2 regions of the Novosphingobium sp. BL-S-21 genome follow, and region 2 is predicted to be linked to the other one. Evidence: predicted binding sites of a transcription regulator. Region 2 holds the regulator's gene; the other holds the start of a gene.
What was found. The regulator LexA, encoded in region 2, represses DNA repair genes until DNA is damaged. The targets are predictions, from matches to a motif close to GTTCCNCNCTTGTTCT.
Positions count from the first base shown of each region.

Region 1 (9,526 bases), on a different replicon from region 2:
GATCTCGGCGCGGATCGAGAGGGTGCGAAGCTGGCCCTTGAAGCTGTGGCCGTCGCGCGTGACATATCCGATTGCTGGCATTGTTCGTCTCCTGACTGGGTCGTCCCGGACCGATTTCCCGGACGATGGCAGACCGAGAGGAACGGCTCGCCAGGGCCCGCGAACCCTTGGGGCGAAGCGCAGCGAAGGACCGGAGCCGGCGGCTTATTTGCGAGCGAAGCGGCCGCGAGGAGACCGCACCGCGGTCGGGGAAATAAGTTGCCGGGCGATGGTTTCGACGGGACCGCGACCGCTTCCAGGTCATTGCCTTTCGGATCCGGGAATGGGTGCGGGCGCCCGGGCTCGGGAGCACCAAAGGATGCCGGCAATCGGATAAATCTCTTGCGCGCGGCCAGTCAGCTTCGGCCGGCTTGCGGCCGGCGATTTTGCGGCGATCAATTATCTTCAACCCGCGCAAGGCCTGGCGGGGCACGGACCTATCGTATTCGTTCGGGCAGCGTCGAGGTCGGCGGCGGGTGATTGCGCCCACGGGATAGCACCAGGACACAGCTGCCTGTCGCTCAGCCTCGTGGCGGACGCGAATTACGCTCCCCGCGCGCAGCCCGTCTTCAGGGCACGCGAACCGGGCGAGGACGACGGGGCCTGCGGAGCAGCCAGGTCGGGATCCGGCCGACTGATAGCCAGTCCCTGCGGTTTCGGTCGGGCATCCATCCGCAATGCCGGGCCGGTTCATTCGGGAGAGGTGAAGGGGGCGCCCGCGGCCTGCGGCTTCATGACGCCGCAGCGTGGAGCGCGACAAGCGACGGCAAGACGGCGCCAGGTTGGAGCAACGCAGGACGCGAAGCAGAGCCCGCCAGCCTCACCCGAATTGGGTATAGCGAAGTTGACACAGAACAATGCTATTCGGCGCGGGCGCGACCAGGTCGGGAAACACGACGCAAGCGGCTGGAGGAGCCTGAAGTGGACATCTATACCTTGAAGTTCCCGGGCGACGGGAATGCGGGCGCCTTGCGTCTCGACTTCGATGCCGAAGACGCCGCCGAAGCGCTGGTAACCGCCCACCGGAAGGCGAGCGATGTGAGGGCCGGGCGTGCAGCCGAACTGTGGCAGGGAACTCGCAGGCTTTGCACCATCCAGCATGGATCGAACCCGGGCGAGAAACCGACATCAATGCGTTTTCAAACGGCCTGATACGCGAGACCGGCGAGCGCTGCCATTACAGGAAAGACCGCCCCGGGGGGCATTGGGGCGGTCCCCCTTACGGTTTGTCGCGATCCGGGCAAAAAGGAGGCCCCGATCGCATCCGCGCCGCTAGCCACGCTGCGGCTCCGGCAAAACAGGCTTTCGATCAACTGTTGGCCTGACGGGGCGATCCGCTTTTCGCATCGCTGCCCAGACCGAGCGCCTGTTGCCTTGCGTCAGTGCCGGCGGGTGACGAGGCGCGTTTCGCCGCAGAGGCTGCACGCGCCTTTACTGCGCTCGAAGCGATTGGCTCCGACCAGTTCGCGGGCCACCTGTTCCACATGATCGAGCGGCGACAGACCCAGCGTCTGGGCGATACAATCATTGCAGACAGGCTCCGGAGCGAGACGCGAAACCAGTTTTTCGATGGCTTGAAGTGCGCTTGTTTTAACTTCGGTCATTGCTTTCCATGGGTGCCATCGGCGGGGCCCGACGGCAATGAACTTTTGCTATCAGCGGCGAGGCCGCGCCTGCCAGGGCGCGGCCTCGCCGCCGAAATTTTCCATGGCCGGAACAAGATCGGCCGGAGGCGGAACGGTCCGCCTCTGGCCCATTTCGTCAGGCAGCTAGCCGGGAGCCATCGCCCTCCCTCTCCCCGTCACGCTCATTGCTATCGGCAATGCCGGAGCCGTGCTCGCCCGAATGAAATTCATCCTCGCCGAAATCTGGGTCGGACACCTCGAACGCCCGGCGATGCGCGTCCACCGTGCCAACGCCGCCCCGCTCGGTGTATTGAGAGGGCGGAAACGCCATCCAGCGCGGCACCCAGCCTTCGCGCGTCACGCGTCCGTCTGTGCCTGCAAGGTGGTCGCGGATGATGCCTTTCAAGGTCTTGCCCTTCTCCCTGCCGTTCGCGCTCGCAACAACTTCGCCCGCAACTTCTCCCACCATCGCGAGCAGGACTTCACGGTCGCGCAGCGTATCGAGGAAGGCCGCATCCACCTGCCACCACCCCGCCATCGGGACAGTCATCTCCATGCCGACCACTTCCACCGCCGCACTTCCCGCCGCAAGGCTTTCGCCCATGACCACGGTCAGGATTTCCATGACCATCTCGTCGGGAAGCTCGATGAGCCGTGCAAACAGGCGGCACAAATCCCGCGGCGATCCGCGCATGCCGTAGCAGGTTCCACCGGTCACACCCCCGCCAATTACAGTCGGCTCGTCGTCGGGCAGGTTCAGCAAGGCGAGGACGCTGCGGCGCGCGGTATCGAACACCGCTTCTGCCCGCGAGGTCTCAACGCTTTCCCTGACCGCGTCGCTTTTCACCGCCTGCGGTTCAGAAACGATCCGCCAAAGCGGCGATCCGGCGATGGCGTGGGCGACCATGAGGCGGAGGGCAAGGCCCGGACGGCCCAGCAGTTCGGCGCGCACGGCGGCGTGGCGGTGCAGGTCGATATAAGTCTGGGTGATCGAAGTCAGTTCGGGACGCGCCGCCGTGGCAGCCGCACCTTCGTCATTCCCGGCGCCTCCATTTTCCAAGCTGGCCTTGGCAAGCCGCACGGCCTCCTTGCGCGAGAGATACCCCTCATGAATCACGACTTCGCCATTGGCGCGCACGTCGAGATAGACCCGCCCGCCCCTGCGCTTGGCGGTCTTCTCATACTCCCACGAATGGAAGTGGCTTTCGGGAGGAAGCACCACAGCATCTGCCCAGCCAGCCTCGAGGTAGGCCAGCCGCTTCGCTTCGATGGCGGCGTTCTGGAGGTCCCAGAATGCTCCTGTATCAACGAAATAGGCATCGTCCCCGAAGAGGAATGCTTTCAGCTGGAAGCCGCGAGGAGCATAGGCATCGGGATCGTCGGCGATGGCAAGCCATGTCTTCTGCTGCGCCTTCGAAGCCAACGTGAGGTGACGCACGGTCGCTGCGTCGATTTCCTCGGCGCGGTACATCTCCCGAATACGCGGGAGGAGATTGCCGAGTGCGAGAATGCGCTTCACCGCCAGATCGGGGAGGCCGAAGGTCTGGCCGATCTCCGCAATGCTGCGCCCTTCCCTCACCAACCGCGTGAAGCAGGTCCAGCGTGAGACTTCATCGGGATCTAGCCGGGCGATGTTCTCGATCAGCGAGGCCTCGACCGCGCTCGCATCGTCGGCATCGTCCAAAATCGCACAGGGCAGCAGCCTCGCCTCGTGCTCCGGCTCCCCGGCCGCAGCGCAGGCCGCGAGCCTTTCGGCTGCGACTAGCTGCGCGGCATGAAACCGGCGGCATCCGGCGACGATCTCGTAATGGCCGGCTTCACAGCCCGGCCGAACGAGAACGGGCTGCAGGACGCCGCGCGCCCTCACGGTCGGCAGGATGTCGGACACGTCTGGGGCCTTGCGCGCGTAGCGCATGTTGGATTTGCTGACGGCAAGGTTGCCAAGTGCAATAAACTCGAGTCTCATGGTGGCACTCCATATGTGAGTGCCGGTCCGTCCTTCAGGTGGAATGGTCGGGCGGACCGGCTTAGATCGGCGGGAGACGCCCGCCAGCGTCTTCCCCCTCAGCGGGGCGAAAGCCTGATGGCAGCCGGGTCCTCACGCGTGAGTCGGTCCAGCAACAGAGCGGCATCCCGGATCGATCCCGCAAGGCGCGATGCCTCGGCCCAGACCGACAAGCGGTGCCGGGTGGAGAAGCCGGTATCGCGCTCGATGGCGAGCCCCATGGGCAAGCGGATCGCCTCGATTTCGCGAAGCGAGCAGATGCCCAATTCCGGACTGCCAAAGCCAAGGTCGGCCAGTCCATAAAGGGTATCGTTGTCGGCATAGAGTTCGGTAATCAGCCAGACCGCCCGGCCCATCGGATTGAACAGGCGCACCAGCGGGAGCGGATCGAACTTCGGATTGGCCATGCAATGCTCGAAGTTGGCACTGAGCATGGCGCGTGTCGCGGCGCGGATGAGGGTGGTCATGCCTCGGCCCTCCCCTCTTTTGCAGGCAGGTCGGCGCTGTCCATTTCCTCGCCAAAGGGAATCCGCCCCCTATCGGGAAGCGATGCCTCGTAGCGGGTAAGGAGCCATTCCGCCGCTTTGCTCGCCATGCTGGCCGCGCGGAAGATGGCGCGGTTGTCCTCACGCAGCACCTCGAGCCATGCCCCGATATAGTCTGCATGGCGAACCGTTGGTACGATCCCGAGCGAAGCGCACAGGAAAGCCGAACCCATCTCAGCGACCATTTCCTCACGGGCGTAGTCCTTTGAACCGAAGGCACCTGTCAGATTACGATTGAGACGGGAACTATGGCCGGCTCCGTGGGTCAGTTCGTGCAGCGCCGTCCGATAGAAGTTCACCTGATCGTGGAACGCCTGCTGCGGCGGAACTTGGATGAAGTCCTGACCGGGCGAATAGAACGCTTTCGTCCCGCCGACGCGAAATTCGATTCCGCTTGCGGCAATGACGGCTTCTGCCACCGGCACGATTTCGCGCTCGGGCAAGGCAATCGGCGAACCAAGAAAATCGTCCGGCAGGCCTTCGCACTGGGCCACATTGAAAACCGTGAAGCGTTTGAGGAATGCAATTGAACGGGCATCAGTGCCGCTTTCCCTCGCCCGTACCTTTTCCGCCTCAGGCGTGAAGCGGTCGGCATAGACCACTTGCGTCCCATGCTCGCCTTTGCGGACATTGCCACCAGCGGCCAGCGCCTGCTTGAAGGTCAGCCAACTTTGAGAGGCCCAGCCGCCCGCGATCACCGATCCCCAAAGAATAAGCACGTTAATTCCGGAATAGGCACGCCGGGTCAGCGCATTGACGGGAAGTCCCGCGACGGGAGGACTTCCTCCGGCGACTTCATTGCTCCACGGCTGCACCCATGGCACCCGCCCCGCTTCAAGCTCGGCCATGATCCGGGCCGTGACCTCGTCGTAGAGCGAGGCCCTGCCTGATGCATTGGCCTTCCCGTCCTGATCCGATTGGGGCCTCGCGCATTGCGGGACCTTGGGATTGCTGCGCATGTCTTACCTCCTGCACTGCCCGCAAAACCCATCATGGGCCTCCCCCGAAAAGGCGGGGGGTGGGCGGCCCGGACGACCGACAGGGCCCGCATCAAGCGGCGCCTGCACCTGAAAGGCCGGAACGGATGTGGAGGAGCCGCGACGAAGGAGCGGCTTGCAGGGGCCGATGGCGGGCCCAGACGGTTGTCGAGCCCGCACCCCGACTTTGATCGGGAGAGGCTCACAACTGATGCCGCGCGCGGGCGCAGCCTGCGCGCGTCAACATCGAGGCGGGGTATGCCCCGCCGACCGCCACTTCCCCTTGCGCCAGCGATCGAAACCGAAGGCCGAGACCCTCAAGCTTGCGAGGGGCTCGGTGCCCTGCGCGCGGAAACGAGGGCGATCAGCCCTTCAGCGCGTTGGCATAGAGCGCGGTCACGCAGTCGGCGTGAGGCGCCCCGGCAGTGTTTGCCGCCCCGGTCTGTGTCGGAAAATAGCGTTACACCGGAGGCGCAACGAACCCCTGTCTTGCTGAACCTTCGCCCAGTTGCGCTGCCCCGCGAATGCCTTCAGAGCCCGTTGGAGGCCTTTGTCTCGAAGAAAGTGTGCGCTTTGTACAGGGAAAGCCACGCCCGCTCGCGCACGTTCATTTCCGGCCAGCTGTCCCACTCCGCCTTCACTATCAAGGCATAGACCTTGGCGCGGCTGGGATACATCAGGGCAGAAGTCGCAAGCGGCTGGCTCGACACGGTCCCACGGACGCCGGGTTCCTCGAAGGTCTCGGTTGCGGCACGCTGCGAGGCTGTTTCGCCCGGCTCTATCTGGCACTCTGGAAGGATCCATCTCCCCTTGCACTGAGACGTCACCAGAAGGACCTCCCAGGTATCGCCGTTCAGACGGTAGGAACGAGCACTGGATTGAGCGGGCGTCCCTTGACTCTTCGCGGATGATGACAATGCGATCGGGCGCTGGAGACCCTATAGGTCCGGAGAAAATTTGGACGCCGCGTCGCAAAGGTCTGGACGTACAGGCATCGGTTTCCGCGCGCGCCGCCTGATCGCCAATCCCAAAGGGTATCGCAAATATCTTCCATTCGCCGCCCGGACCGAAAACGGAGACGCACAGGGGAAGAGCGTCCACTGATCGGGTCCGGAATGGCGAATAGTCGGCAAGCCGCTCGATGATCTATAGCGCAAGTTCTGCAGCGGCTTTTGGTCGCATCCGCTCGTCACGCATGGTCATGCCGACACGCGCCCAGGCAGGCGCCCTCAAGATGGCATGCGATAGGTGCTGAAGGTGGATCCCTTTTATCCAAAGAGAATGGATCACATATAGAACAAGGAGCGCCCTCTCTGCATGCCGCCGCCACCCGCGACATAACCCTTAATCGAAAGATCAGGGGGCTACATGAGCGACAGGTGCGGAAATTGCGAAGCGGAAATCACTAATGACGGCATAATCAGGGGGCCCAACCGGCGATACGGTCCGTCATCCCAACCGAACCTAGGAAGCCAGCCATATATCCGGTGCCGCCGATGTGCATCGAGACCAAGACGAAAAGTGGGCGGGCAAGGCGGAGGATCAAGAGCGGTCTGAAAGGGTGCCGCGTCGTGTCGCGGTCACGCAATATTGTTAGTCGATTGACAAGACGCCCCCTCTCCCATCGGATTGACCGCGCGACAGGCGAGGCGCAGGATCAGCGCATGTGCAATCTCTATCGGATGACAGCGCCCGCCGCCGCCGTCGCAGGGTTGTTCCGAGCGACATCGAACGCCGCGCCAAACTTCGCGGCCGAGATCTACCCCGGCTATCCCGGCCTCGTGGTCGCAGACGGCGCGGTCCGCGCGATGAACTGGGGCTTTCCCCTCGTCCTCAAGAGCAAGAAGACCGGCGCGCCGCTCAAGCCCAAGCCCGTCAACAACACGCGGGAGGACAAGATGCACACCGGCTTCTGGGTGGACAGCTTCCGCAAACGGCGGTGCCTGATCCCCGTCACAGCCTGGGCGGAAGCCGAGGGCGCCAAGGGCGCCATGACACGCACATGGTACTCCCTCCCCGATCAGGGCGTGTTCGCGGTCGCAGGTGTCTGGCGGCCGACGGCTGAGTGGGGCGACTGTTACTCGATGGTCATGGTAAACGGGTGCGAGCAGATGGCCGACGTCCACGATCGCATGCCGACGGTCCTTGTCCAGGAGCATTGGGACCGCTGGACCAACGGCGATCCTGACGAAGCCTTCGCGCTCTGCCGCGTCTATGACGCGCCGCTGATCGTTGATCGCACGAGCGAGCCATGGTTCAAGCGGACCAGCCCACCACCTGCGCCAAAAACGCCACCGCCATCAGCAACGCTACTATGATCATCTCGGCCTGCTTCAGCATCAACGAATGATCCTAGACGGAAAAGCCGGATGCAATGCGGGAGAGATCCGCGCCGGATTAAAATTACGGCCCGGCCTCAATAGCTCAGCCAGTCGAGTTCGGCCTCATCGACCGCCTCGAACATGTCGCCTTCTGCCTGGCCGACGCGAAGCCGCTGCCGTACCGCCTCGGGATCGCCGTCCTTCGGAAAGCCGCGATCCGCCACGGCGCACTTCGCCAGTTCGCCGACCAGACCACCGCGCCCGGTCTGCGTGAGTAGCCAGCGGCCAAATGCTCCGCGCTCGGCAGGCGCAGCCGTTCGCCCGGCGGGGCGAAGACGCGGGTCGGGGGCTGCGGGCACGAAAGCCCGAAAATCGGGGCCTTTGCTGATATCCTGAAACGAGCCACCGCCTCCGGCTATTCTGCTGACTTCGCGGCGCAAGTCGTCGAGTGTCGATGTGGTGGGCAGCTGTTCCATGGCAATCCTCGCTGTCGAATCGGTAGCGCGACTCTAGCATGTTCTCTATATGTTCTCACCATGAGTCGATGTGTGCAGAGCACCCCGGAGGATCAAAAGATGGAACATATAAAGGAAATCCGCCACGCGGTGGCGACAGCGCTGGAGACGCGCGGCCTCGATAATCGGGAGTTCCTGCGACAGATAAGATCAGGCGAACAGGACGACGGGCCTTACATGACGGGCGCCCTCGCCTGCGCCGCTGTTCTCGCGAAGCAGTCGGCGCGCAGCTGATGAAGTGCGCTACTCTGACGGACTGAGGATCCCGACCCGGCTGTTCGAAGCCGCAGCCTGGCATTACCAGATTAAGGTGACGTGCGCGTGCGGGCGGTCGGCCGTCTTCGATCCCCATGCGCTGTGGTATCTCTTTGAGCGCAAGGGTTGGGATTCCACCTTCACAAAGGCGCAGGGCCGTTTCTACTGCAGCGAATGCTGGCGAACAAAATTTCGGAAGCTGGCGCCGGTGAAATTCGAGACCTGCCGCGAAGAGCCGACCGTGCGCCTGCCAATGCCAGATGAGCGGGAATGGAAGCGCGCGATCGATCGGTTTCGAAGCTGACGGCGGCGCCCGCCCCTGACCTCGCCGGCGTCAAGCCGACTGACCGGAAGGGGTGGGAAGCGGAAGTTTGGGTATGAGCGACCCGCCCCTACTCATTGGGGGCAGACGAATAGGAGCAATTGGCCAGCAGATTCCTTGGCATTATGCAATTCGTCGTCGCCAGATATGGGCTCAAATTTGTCCACGCCGCCTAGCAACCAACGGCTGCTCCCGGGCGAAGAGCTGATATCGCGAAAGCACTTAGCCCCCCTGCTTTATGTTGGCGCGAGCGTTCCATAAGTCGCCAGCCGCTGATCTATCCTCCCAAATCTCCCGATGCCTGGAGAGTGGCCAAGGGGCGCAACATTCCGTCTGGGGCTGCCATTCGCAAAAGGTTGGAAAGCAAATCTATGGCAGACTTGTTCATGTCTACATGAGGAAGATGGCGATCGGCGATTGATAAGCCTCGCGCGGCCCAAACCATGAGGCGCATCACGGTCAATGCCAGTTCTCGATCACCTCCGAATGCTCTGCGCATCGCTTTCAGAGCATTTTCCTCAACGATTTCCTGCATCGGTAAGACATATGCGGCCAGATCGGGATCACTGCGAGTAGCTTGAAGGATTTCCAGAACAGCGATGCCGGACGGCTTGTTAAGCACTCCCCAAAGCACGTGAGGCCAGTCATACAGGTTGTTCCCGATGCCTGTCGTTCGGCGGGATTCCTCGTAGCCAATCATGTCTTCATCGGCGACGTGCTTAACAACCTCGGCCATCAAAGCCGCACGCGTTCCAAAGTGATGGAGAACAGGGCCTCGCGAGACGCCTGCCTTCGCTGAGATAAGTTCGATGGTAGCTCCGCCGTAGCCCACCTCATAAATCACCGTGATGGCTCCTTCGATCAGCGCGCGTCGCGTTTGGGCTGTGCGCTGCTCCTGAGTCCTGCGGACCTTCGTCGGCGT
Region 1 covers NZ_JBVFVP010000003.1:237,237-246,762, reverse strand. The annotation lists gene ACZ1J6_RS23540 (DUF736 domain-containing protein) at 1-81, opposite strand, end outside; gene ACZ1J6_RS23535 (hypothetical protein) at 961-1,191, shown strand; gene ACZ1J6_RS23530 (hypothetical protein) at 1,419-1,643, opposite strand; gene ACZ1J6_RS23525 (ParB/RepB/Spo0J family partition protein) at 1,801-3,630, opposite strand; gene ACZ1J6_RS23520 (DUF2958 domain-containing protein) at 3,729-4,136, opposite strand; gene ACZ1J6_RS23515 (ArdC family protein) at 4,133-5,173, opposite strand; gene ACZ1J6_RS23510 (hypothetical protein) at 5,722-5,868, opposite strand; gene ACZ1J6_RS23505 (DUF6771 family protein) at 6,338-6,481, opposite strand; gene ACZ1J6_RS23500 (SOS response-associated peptidase) at 6,856-7,509, shown strand; gene ACZ1J6_RS23495 (hypothetical protein) at 7,608-7,988, opposite strand; gene ACZ1J6_RS23490 (hypothetical protein) at 8,088-8,261, shown strand; gene ACZ1J6_RS23485 (hypothetical protein) at 8,266-8,586, shown strand; gene ACZ1J6_RS23480 (TetR/AcrR family transcriptional regulator) at 8,882-9,526, opposite strand, start outside.
Region 1: a site for LexA is predicted at 6,486-6,501, ahead of ACZ1J6_RS23505 (DUF6771 family protein). Genes of this name have one in related genera too.

Region 2 (9,526 bases):
TCCTCGGCCATTGCCTTCAGGTTGGCTTCCAGTGCCTCCAGGAGCCATTCGGGCTCGCTGGAAAGACGCTCGTGAATGGCGGCAAGGCGCCCCCGCGCCTCGTCCGTCAACAGCGCCTGCGCCTTCTCGCTGAACGCGAGCGGACGCTTGGCAAACAGGAAGGCCGCGCCTTCTGCAAGTTCGTTGAGGTCCTTTGCACGGACCTTCAGTACCGGCATCGCCTGCGCAAGCAGGGCAAGGTCGGTATGTTCGTAGCCGGCCTGGACCAGGCGCGGCAGGACCAGTTCCGCCAGGCGGGCGTCATTCGCCTCGCGCAGGTAGTGGCCATTGAGATTCTGCAGCTTCGCGAGATCGAAGCGCGAGGGCGACTTGCCGACGTCGGCCATGTCGAACCACTTCACGGCCTGTTCGCGGCTGATGAATTCTTCATCGCCGTGGCCCCAGCCAAGGCGCAGCAGATAGTTGAACAGCGCTTCCGGCAGGACGCCCATCTCGTCGCGGTAGGCATCGACGCCAAGAGCGCCGTGACGCTTGGAAAGCTTGGCGCCGTCCGAACCGTGGATCAGCGGCACATGGCCGTAGACCGGCACTTCCCAGCCCATGCCGTGGATGATCACGAGCTGGCGGAAGGCGTTGTTGAGGTGGTCGTCACCGCGCAGAACATGGGTAACGCCCATGTCGTTGTCGTCCACGACGACGGCCAGCATGTAGGTCGGCGTACCGTCGGAGCGCAGGATGACGAAATCGTCGATTTCCTCGTTCCGAACGGTGACTTCGCCCTGGACCAGATCGGTGATCGTCGTCTCGCCGTCACGCGGCGCCTTGACGCGCACGACGTAGGACTTGTCGGCGGGCCAGGTCGAGGGATCGGCATCGCGCCATTCGCTGTCGATGCGGAATGGGCGGCGTTCTTCCTGCGCCTTCTGGCGGCGTTCGGCGAGTTCCTCGGTCGTGAGGTAGCAGCGATAGGCGTGGCCGTTAGCCAACAGATCGGCGGCCACTTCAGCATGGCGGTCCGAACGGGCGAACTGGAACACCGCCGGTTCGTCGCCATCGAGGCCGAGCCAGGTCAGTCCGTCGAAGATCGCCTCGATCGCCGGCTCGGTCGAGCGCGCGCGGTCGGTGTCCTCGATGCGAAGCAGATACTTGCCGCCGTGGTGACGGGCGAAGAGCCAGTTGAAGAGAGCGGTACGAGCGCCTCCGATATGGAGATAACCCGTGGGCGAGGGGGCAAAGCGCGTGACGACGGCCTTGCTTGCCGCCGCTCCGCTCGATGCACTGCCGCTTGCCATTCTAATAACCTTCCTGTCCTATGCTCGCCATGGCCAGCCACGCCGCCACGACGGTTGATTTCGAGCGTCCGGTTTTAGCCGGAGGCGCTGCATTGCAGCATCGCCCATGGATCAGCAAGAGCCACTTGTCGAGCGGTTTGGCGGGTGTCGAGTGTTTTCTTTCGAACTGCAGTTTCACCAGAGCGCCGTGGCTGGCCGTGGCCTTTGGAACTGGCGCAATTGCTTGGTTTTTCCTGTCGTCTGCAGCGACATGGGTAGCCCTTTGCGTAGTATGCGTCTCGATTGCATTATTCGCATTGAACTGGCACGTCGGATCGGCTCGGTTTCCTTATATCAGACAGGCGATCCTTTCGCTATCGCTGGTCGTCCTGGCGGGGTGCCTATCGATCTGGACCCGGTCGGAAATCGTCGGGCAACCGGCCATAGAGCGAAACATGTCGGGCATCTTCACGGCCCGGGTCCTGTCGCTCGAAGAGCAGCCGGCGCTGCAGCGGGATCGGCTGACACTGGCGTTGCAAGAGCCACGAAGCGGGCGGTCCATCAAGGTCCGGGTCAATCTGCCGGCCGCACTGCGGGAACAGCCGCTGAGCACCGGTGCGGTCATTCGGTTCCGCGGCCGACTTACCCCTCCGGCATCACCCATGTTCCCTGGAGGATACGATTTTGCGCGCGCGGCCTGGTTTTCAGGCCTGTCGGCCACGGGCTCGATTACATCGCCGGTCGAAGTGATATCGCTCGGGCGTGGAGGCGATTGGCTCGCCGACCAGCGTGCCGCGTTGTCCCGTCATATAACGACGCATCTCGCGGGGTCGCCGGGCGGTATCGCGGCAGCGCTGACGACCGGAGACATGGGCGCGATCGGCCAGGGTGATGCCCAGGCCATGCGCGATGCGGGCCTGGCTCACCTTCTGTCGATCAGCGGACTTCACGTGAGTGCCGTGATCGGCTGCGTCTATTTCGTCGTATTGCGCCTTCTGGCCCTTTTCCCGGCACTGGCCCTGAGGGTCCGCCTGCCGATATTGGCCGCAACATGCGGTGCGGCCGCGGGGCTGGGTTACACGCTGCTAAGCGGCTCGCAGGTGCCTACCATGCGGGCTTTCCTGGGCGCTCTGCTCGTTCTCGCTGCCATGGCATGGGGCCGTGAAGCGCTGTCCATGCGCTTGCTGGCGGTGGCGGCTGTCATCGTGCTGGTCATCTGGCCCGAGTCGGTCGTTGGTCCCAGCTTCCAGATGAGCTTCGCGGCGGTGATGGTTTTGGTGGCACTCGGCAATGCAGAGCCGCTGAAGCGCTGGTTGGCACCCCGGGAAGAGGCCTGGCCGTTCAAGGCCATGCGCAACCTCACGATGATCCTGATCACCGGCATAGCGATCGAATTGGCGTTGATGCCCATCGCCCTGTTCCATTTCCATCGTGCCGGCCTCTACGGTTCTGTCGCCAATGTGATCGCGATCCCTTTGACGACGCTGGTCATCATGCCTTTCGTCGCCCTGGCGCTGCTGCTCGATGTGGTTGGGCTTGGAGGTCCGGTGTGGTGGCTGGCGAACCACGCTATCGACGCCCTGTTGGCCATCGCCCGCTTCATAGCCGCGGAACCGGGAGCCGTTCGGGTGATGCCCACGATGAGTGGGTGGCATTTTTCGTTGTTTGTCGTTGGAGGCCTCTGGCTGGGCCTTTGGGACGGTCGCATCCGGCTATGGGGGATTTTGCCTATAGCTGCCGGTTTCTTCGGCTTGATGCTCATTCCGGTTCCGGACATCATGGTTTCGGGCGATGGCCGCCATGTGGGCTGGATCGATCCCGAGAGCCATCGGCTCGTGATGCTTCGCACCGGTTCCGGCGACTACGCCCTGGACAACCTCATGGAAGTTGCCGGGACGCGAGAGGTCCCGGTCAATGCGCAGACGGCGCCCGGAACGCGATGCAACGCGGACTTCTGCGCCGTCGAGCTACGTCACGGCGAAGAGGCTCGGCATGTGTTGATCGCGCGGGGGAGGGCCATCGTCCCCGAGATGCAACTGGCCGAGGCGTGCAGGTGGGCCGACGTGGTGATCGCCGAACGCCGCTTGCCGAGGACCTGCCTGCCGAAGTGGCTCAAAGTTGATCGCCAGATGCTGGATCGAACGGGCGGGCTGACTATCGATCTTGCAAGCCGCAGTGTGACGACCGTGGCGGAGGGGCAAGGAAATCATGGCTGGTGGAAGCCCGCTGCGCCGACCATGATCGAACGCAAGGGATGGTATTAGCGACCGCTGGCCTGAGGAGGGCGAACAGGGCGCCCTCCTGAGACGGATCAATGATAGCGGCGCAGCAGGCCTGCCAGCTTGCCCTGGACTTCTACTTCGTCAGGTCCGTAGATCTGCGGTTCGTAAGCGGCGTTCGCGGGATCGAGGCGCACCATGCCATCTTCCCGGCGCAGATACTTGAGCGTCGCTTCCTCACCCCGGACAAGGGCGACGACGATCTCGCCATCCCTGGCCGTGGTGGTCCGCTTTACGAGTGCGAAATCCCCGTCGAGAATGCCGGCATCGACCATCGAGTCGCCTGAGACTTCCAGTGCATAGTGATCGCCTGCACCGAGCAGGGCCGCAGGCACCGGGAGCGAAGACTGGCCTTCCAGGGCCTCGATCGGCACGCCCGCGGCAATACGACCATGAAGGGGGATTTCGATCACGTCGTTGGCGGGCCTGGCGACCGCCGCCGGACGGGAAGGTGCGGCGTTGCCGCCACGCGCCGCCGATACCGCAGCCGCGGCCTTGGCCGGCTTGCTCGTGGCGTCTTCGGGCTGGCGGAGCACTTCGAGAGCGCGGGCACGGTTGGGAAGGCGGCGGATGAAGCCACGTTCCTCCAGCGCGGAAATCAACCGATGGACGCCCGACTTCGACTTGAGATCGAGCGCTTCCTTCATTTCCTCGAAGCTGGGGGAAATGCCGCTCTCTTCAAGCCGGACCTGAATGAACCGGAGCAATTCGTGCTGCTTGCGCGTCAACATCTGCTTAGCCTCATGTGTTCTGTGGCACTTGGCCTGAATCGCCCGACGAACCGGCCCCGGCTGACTTGATGTGTCGTTCAGGGAACTTGTCTGCGAACAATGAGGGAACAATTATGCAACGAATAGGGTATCGTCAAGCAATACCGCCATTTTGGAGCAAGAACACCTGAACGGGATCACCGCGATCAGCGGCGAGGGCATGCGCCGACCGGTCGATCAGGACATTGCTGGCGGCAAGCGAGGACAAGGCGCCGCTATCCTGTAGTGAGAGGGCATGGACCGCCTCACCATCCCAGGATCCCCGCAGGAATTCGCGGCGCGCCCCTCCCGTCCTCAAAGGTGCCGAAAGCCGGGTGGCAATCGCGCGGGGTAAGGGCTGCGCCGCGCCCAGAAATGCGCGCAGTACGGGAAGAACGAAGAAATATGCGGTTACCAGGCTGGACACGGGATTGCCGGGAAGCCCGATCACCAGTTGACGACGCCCTGCCGTTTGCCGTGTCGCGACCATGAGCGGCTTGCCGGGTTTGATCGCGACGCGCCAGAAGTCGATTTCGGCGCCCCATTTTTCCAGTGCCGGCCGGAGAAGGTCGTGATCGCCCACTGACGCTCCCCCGCTCGTCACGATCACGTCGGCATCGGCGGCCGCATCGAAGGCGGCGACCAGAGCGTCCAGATCGTCGGGGATTGGTCCATTTCGATTTGCATCGACGGGAACGCTACGCGCAAGAGCGGTCAGCATGGCGCCGTTGCTGGCGGGTATCTGATGGGCTGCGCAGCATTCGGGATCGCCGGACAATTCATCGCCGCTATCGATCACGGTTAGCCGGGGGCGGCGGCGGACGGCGAGATGCCGGTGGCCCGCCGAAATGGCAAGACCGGCTTGCGCCGGTCCGATCAATGCCCCGGGGGCGAGCAGCGGCGCTCCATCGGCGAAATCCATGCCGCGGAAGCGGACGTGCTTGTGGCCTGGTGAGGGCGCCTCTCCCGTGAGGGCGAGGTGATCGCCGTCCCGGTCGACATCCTCCTGCAGGATCACGGCCCGCGCATTTTCGGGCAACAGGGCGCCGGTGGAGATCCGCACGGCTTGACCCGGATCGACGGCTGCACCGAAAGGCCGCCCTGCCGCGCTTTCACCGATCACCTGCCAGGGTCCGGACAAGTCCCCTTCGCTGACGGCATAACCGTCCATGGCGGAGATATCGGCGGCAGGCTGGACCCGGCGTGCCAGCAACGGAGCCGCGAGATAGCGACCCAGCGCACCGTCGATGTCGACGTGCTCGACGGGCCGCGGCTCGACCAGCGCAAGCAGTCGGGCCTGTGCCTCTTCCAGAGCGATCGGCGGGATCATCGCGACGATGTCTCGATCTTCCAGTCGCCCGATTTGCCGCCACGCTTTTCGATCAGGCGAATGTCACCGATGACCATGCCCTTGTCGAGCGCCTTGGCCATGTCGTAAATTGTCAGCAGAGCCACGGAAACCGCTGTAATGGCTTCCATTTCCACCCCGGTCTTGCCGCTCAGCGATGCAGTGCCCATTGCCAGAACGGCGCTGTCCTCGAACGTGAAATCCAGGTTCACGGCGTCCAGCGTCAGCGGGTGGCACATCGGGATGAGGTCCGCCGTCTTCTTGGCGGCCATGATCCCCGCGATGCGTGCCGTTCCCAGCACGTCGCCTTTCGGTGCATTGCCGGCGCGGATCGCTTCCAGGGCCGAGGCGCTCATCGTGATCCGCCCGGACGCCACGGCGACCCTGCGGGTCGCGGCCTTGGCACCAACGTCGACCATGCGGGCCGAGCCTTCCGCATCGATGTGAGTAAGGGACTTGCTCAAGCGCGGGCTATCCTCAATCTGCGAAGAGGAGCTGGCGGGTTGCCGCTTGGATATCCGCCTGACGCATCAGGCTCTCGCCAACGAGGAAAGTACGGGCGCCGCAAGCCGACAGCCGTTGCAGATCGGCGTGAGTGTTGATGCCGCTTTCGCTCACGAGCAGGGTGCCGGCGGGTGCCAGCGGGGCAAGGCGTTCCGTCGTCGAAATATCGGTCGCGAACCGCTTGAGATCACGGTTGTTCACGCCAATGAGACGCGACTTGAGGCGGCTCGCCCGCTCCATCTCGTCTTCGTTGTGGACTTCGACCAGGCAGTCCATCCCGCGCTCACGCGCCGCAGCCTCGATTTCAGCCATAAGCACGTCGTCCAGCGCGGCGATGATGATCAGGATCGCGTCGGCGCCGATCGAGCGCGCCTCGGCGACCTGCCAGGGATCGATCATGAAATCCTTGCGGATCACCGGAAGCGAGCAAGCGGCCCGGGCCTCGACGAGGAAATCTTCATGGCCCTGGAAGTAAGGCGAGTCGGTCAGCACCGAGAGGCAGGCCGCACCGCCGCGCTCATAAGCGATGGCATGTTCGGTGGGGCGAAAATCAGGCCGGATCAAACCCTTGGAAGGCGAAGCTTTCTTGATCTCCGCGATCAAGGCGAATTCGGTCTTCGCCTTCCGGCGCAGGGCCGCCTCGAAGCCGCGAGGTGCGCTCTGTTCGCGGGACCGGGCGTCCAGGTCATCCAGCGTCGCGAAACCCTTGCGCGTCTGCACTTCGATGCGCTTGGTGTCGCAGATCTCGGTAAGCTTGTCGGACATCGGTAACCCTCGAAAACACGCAGCGCCTCAAGCCCGAAGCGCGGAAATCCAGCAATTGAGCAGAGCATTGGCCAAGCCCTTGTCGATAGCCTCGGCAGCCTCTTCCACGCCTTCCCGCCAGGTTTCGACCTCACCGGCAACGATGAGGGCGCCCGCGGCATTGAGCAGGACGGCATCGCGATAGGCGCCATGCTCGCCCAGCAGCAGTCGCCGCAGGGCATCGGCATTATGGGCCGCATCGCCGCCGCGTATCGCCCCGACTGGAGAGATGGGCAGCCCTACATCCTCAGGCGAGACGCGGCGCATCGAAAGCTCGCCGTCCTTGATCTCGGCGACTTCGTTGCCGCCGGCGAGGCTGAGTTCGTCCAGCCCCTCGTCGCCGGAAATGACGAAAGAATGCGTGCTGCCCAGGTGCATCAATGCCTCGGCATAGATCGGCACATAGGCTGGTCGCGCAATGCCGACGAGCTGGCGCGTGACGTTTGCAGGGTTTGCCAGCGGCCCCATCAGGTTGAAGATCGTACGGCGGCCGATGGCCTTGCGGATCGGCATGATCCGCCCCATCGCCGGATGATGCCGGGCAGCGAAGAGGAAGCAGATGCCGAGGTCGCCGAGCGTTTCCTCAGCCGTTTCCGCGGCGCGGTCGAGGTTGAGCCCCAGCGCTTCGAGCGTATCGGCTGCGCCGGCCTTGGAACTGGCGGCGCGGTTGCCGTGCTTGGCGACGGGCACGCCGCAGGCGGCGACCACCAGCGATACCGCGGTCGAGACATTGAGCGTGTGATGGCCGTCACCGCCCGTGCCGCAGACGTCGATGGCGTTGCCGGGCGCCGAGATCGGGATCATGCGCGCGCGCATCGCCCGGGCAGCACCGGCGATTTCGCCTGAAGTCTCGCCCCGTTCGGTGAGGGCGATGAGGAAGCGGACGATCGAATCGTCATCGACCTTGCCGTCGAGGATCAGCCCGAAAGCGTGCTCGGCTTCGGCTTCCTCGATGGGATGGAGCGGGTCGGGCAACGTCATCTGCAAGGTCACGCCGCGATCCGTGCGGGCAGCCGGGCGTCGATGCCGCAGAGCCTCAGGTAATTGGCCAGCATCGCATGGCCATGCTCGGTGGCGATGCTTTCCGGATGGAACTGCACGCCATGGATGGGCAGATCGGCATGGCGGAAGCCCATGACATGGCCATCGTCCGAGCGGGCGTTGACCTTGAGCGCCTCGGGAATGTCCTCGACGATCAGCGAGTGATAGCGGGTCGCCGTGAAAGGTGAGGTAATGCCTGCGAAAATGCCGGTATCGTCATGAGTCACCGGCGAGGTCTTGCCATGCATCAGCCCGCCGCGAACCACTTTGCCGCCGAAGTACTGGCCGATTGACTGGTGGCCCAGACAGACGCCGAGCAAGGGCTTTCCGGCATCGGCAGCCGCGCCGACGAGGTCGAGGCTGATGCCTGCCTCGTTGGGCGTGCAGGGGCCAGGCGACAGCAAGAAACCCTGAGCGCCGCTGTCGATGGCCTGCGCGGCGGAGAGCGCGTCGTTACGGACGACTTCGACTTCGGCGCCAAGTTCCATCACGTAATGGACGAGGTTCCAGGTGAAGCTGTCGTAGTTGTCGATGACGAGGATCATTTAACGCCTTTCGTCGCTTTCTCGACGACGATCAAGGGGCCGAGCGGAGGTCCGCCGTCCACGCGCCCGTGCTCGGGGTCCCAGAGCGAGGATACGCTGCCGTCGAGAAACAGCGCATTGGGGCAATCGAGTTTGTCGCGGAACAGCCGGGCGAGCTTGCCGAAGGACACCGGTTCATCCGAAATCACGAAATGCGCGCGGCCTTTCCGGTCGACGCCCACGGCATTGCGCAGCTTCCTCGATTCGCCGTCCGCGTCGATCTTGGGGTGAAGCTTGCCGCCGATCACCAGCATCGGTCCCGACTGCGTGCCGAAGTCGGGCCGGTTGGAGACGCTCCTGGCGAAATCGTCCGTGGCCCGGATCGCCCATTGTCCTTTCGCGTCGCCGTAAAACACGCCGTTGGGCTGGAGGTGGAAATTGCCCCAGCCCGCGTTGGTGTTGAGCTTGTGGCCCCGCTCGCCCTCTTCGACGTAATAACCGATGGGCTGTCCCTTGTCGTCGAACATGCCGCCGTTCATCGCGAAGGCCACCGCGTGCCGGCCGGAGGGGCGGCTAGCCGCCAGTTCCGACAGGCTGCGATAGGGCGCAGCGCCCTTGGGGCCGAGCACCATGTGGATCGAATGGCGCGCAGGATCGGCCAGGCAATGCGTGAAGCTCGCGCCTTCGAACGTCGCGCCTTCACAGGACGGAGGCGGTGGGGAAACCTTGCGCTCGGGGGCGGCGTCGGATGAGCAGGCGGCGACGAGGAGCGCGAAGGCGGCAATGCTGCCGGCGCGCGTCACCATCGGCAGGCTGCTGCCCCGGACTTGAGGCCGAAGTTCCGGAGACCCAGGTTCCGAAACCCCGGGATCGGGAAGGCCTCTACGCCGCTCACTGCCCGAAGCCCGGTTCACCGGCGACGCGAACCGCTTCGCGGGCCGCGGCAAAGAGCGCGCCGGACTTGGCCTCGCACTCGCGCTGCTCGTAGGCGGGGACGCTGTCGGCA
Region 2 covers NZ_CM145496.1:492,216-501,741, forward strand. The annotation lists gene gltX (glutamate--tRNA ligase) at 1-1,292, opposite strand, end outside; gene ACZ1J6_RS10725 (ComEC/Rec2 family competence protein) at 1,313-3,535, shown strand; gene lexA (transcriptional repressor LexA) at 3,583-4,281, opposite strand; gene ACZ1J6_RS10735 (molybdopterin molybdotransferase MoeA) at 4,415-5,629, opposite strand; gene moaC (cyclic pyranopterin monophosphate synthase MoaC) at 5,626-6,111, opposite strand; gene trpC (indole-3-glycerol phosphate synthase TrpC) at 6,125-6,916, opposite strand; gene trpD (anthranilate phosphoribosyltransferase) at 6,944-7,936, opposite strand; gene ACZ1J6_RS10755 (anthranilate synthase component II) at 7,945-8,541, opposite strand; gene ACZ1J6_RS10760 (phosphodiester glycosidase family protein) at 8,538-9,326, opposite strand; gene trpE (anthranilate synthase component I) at 9,412-9,526, opposite strand, start outside.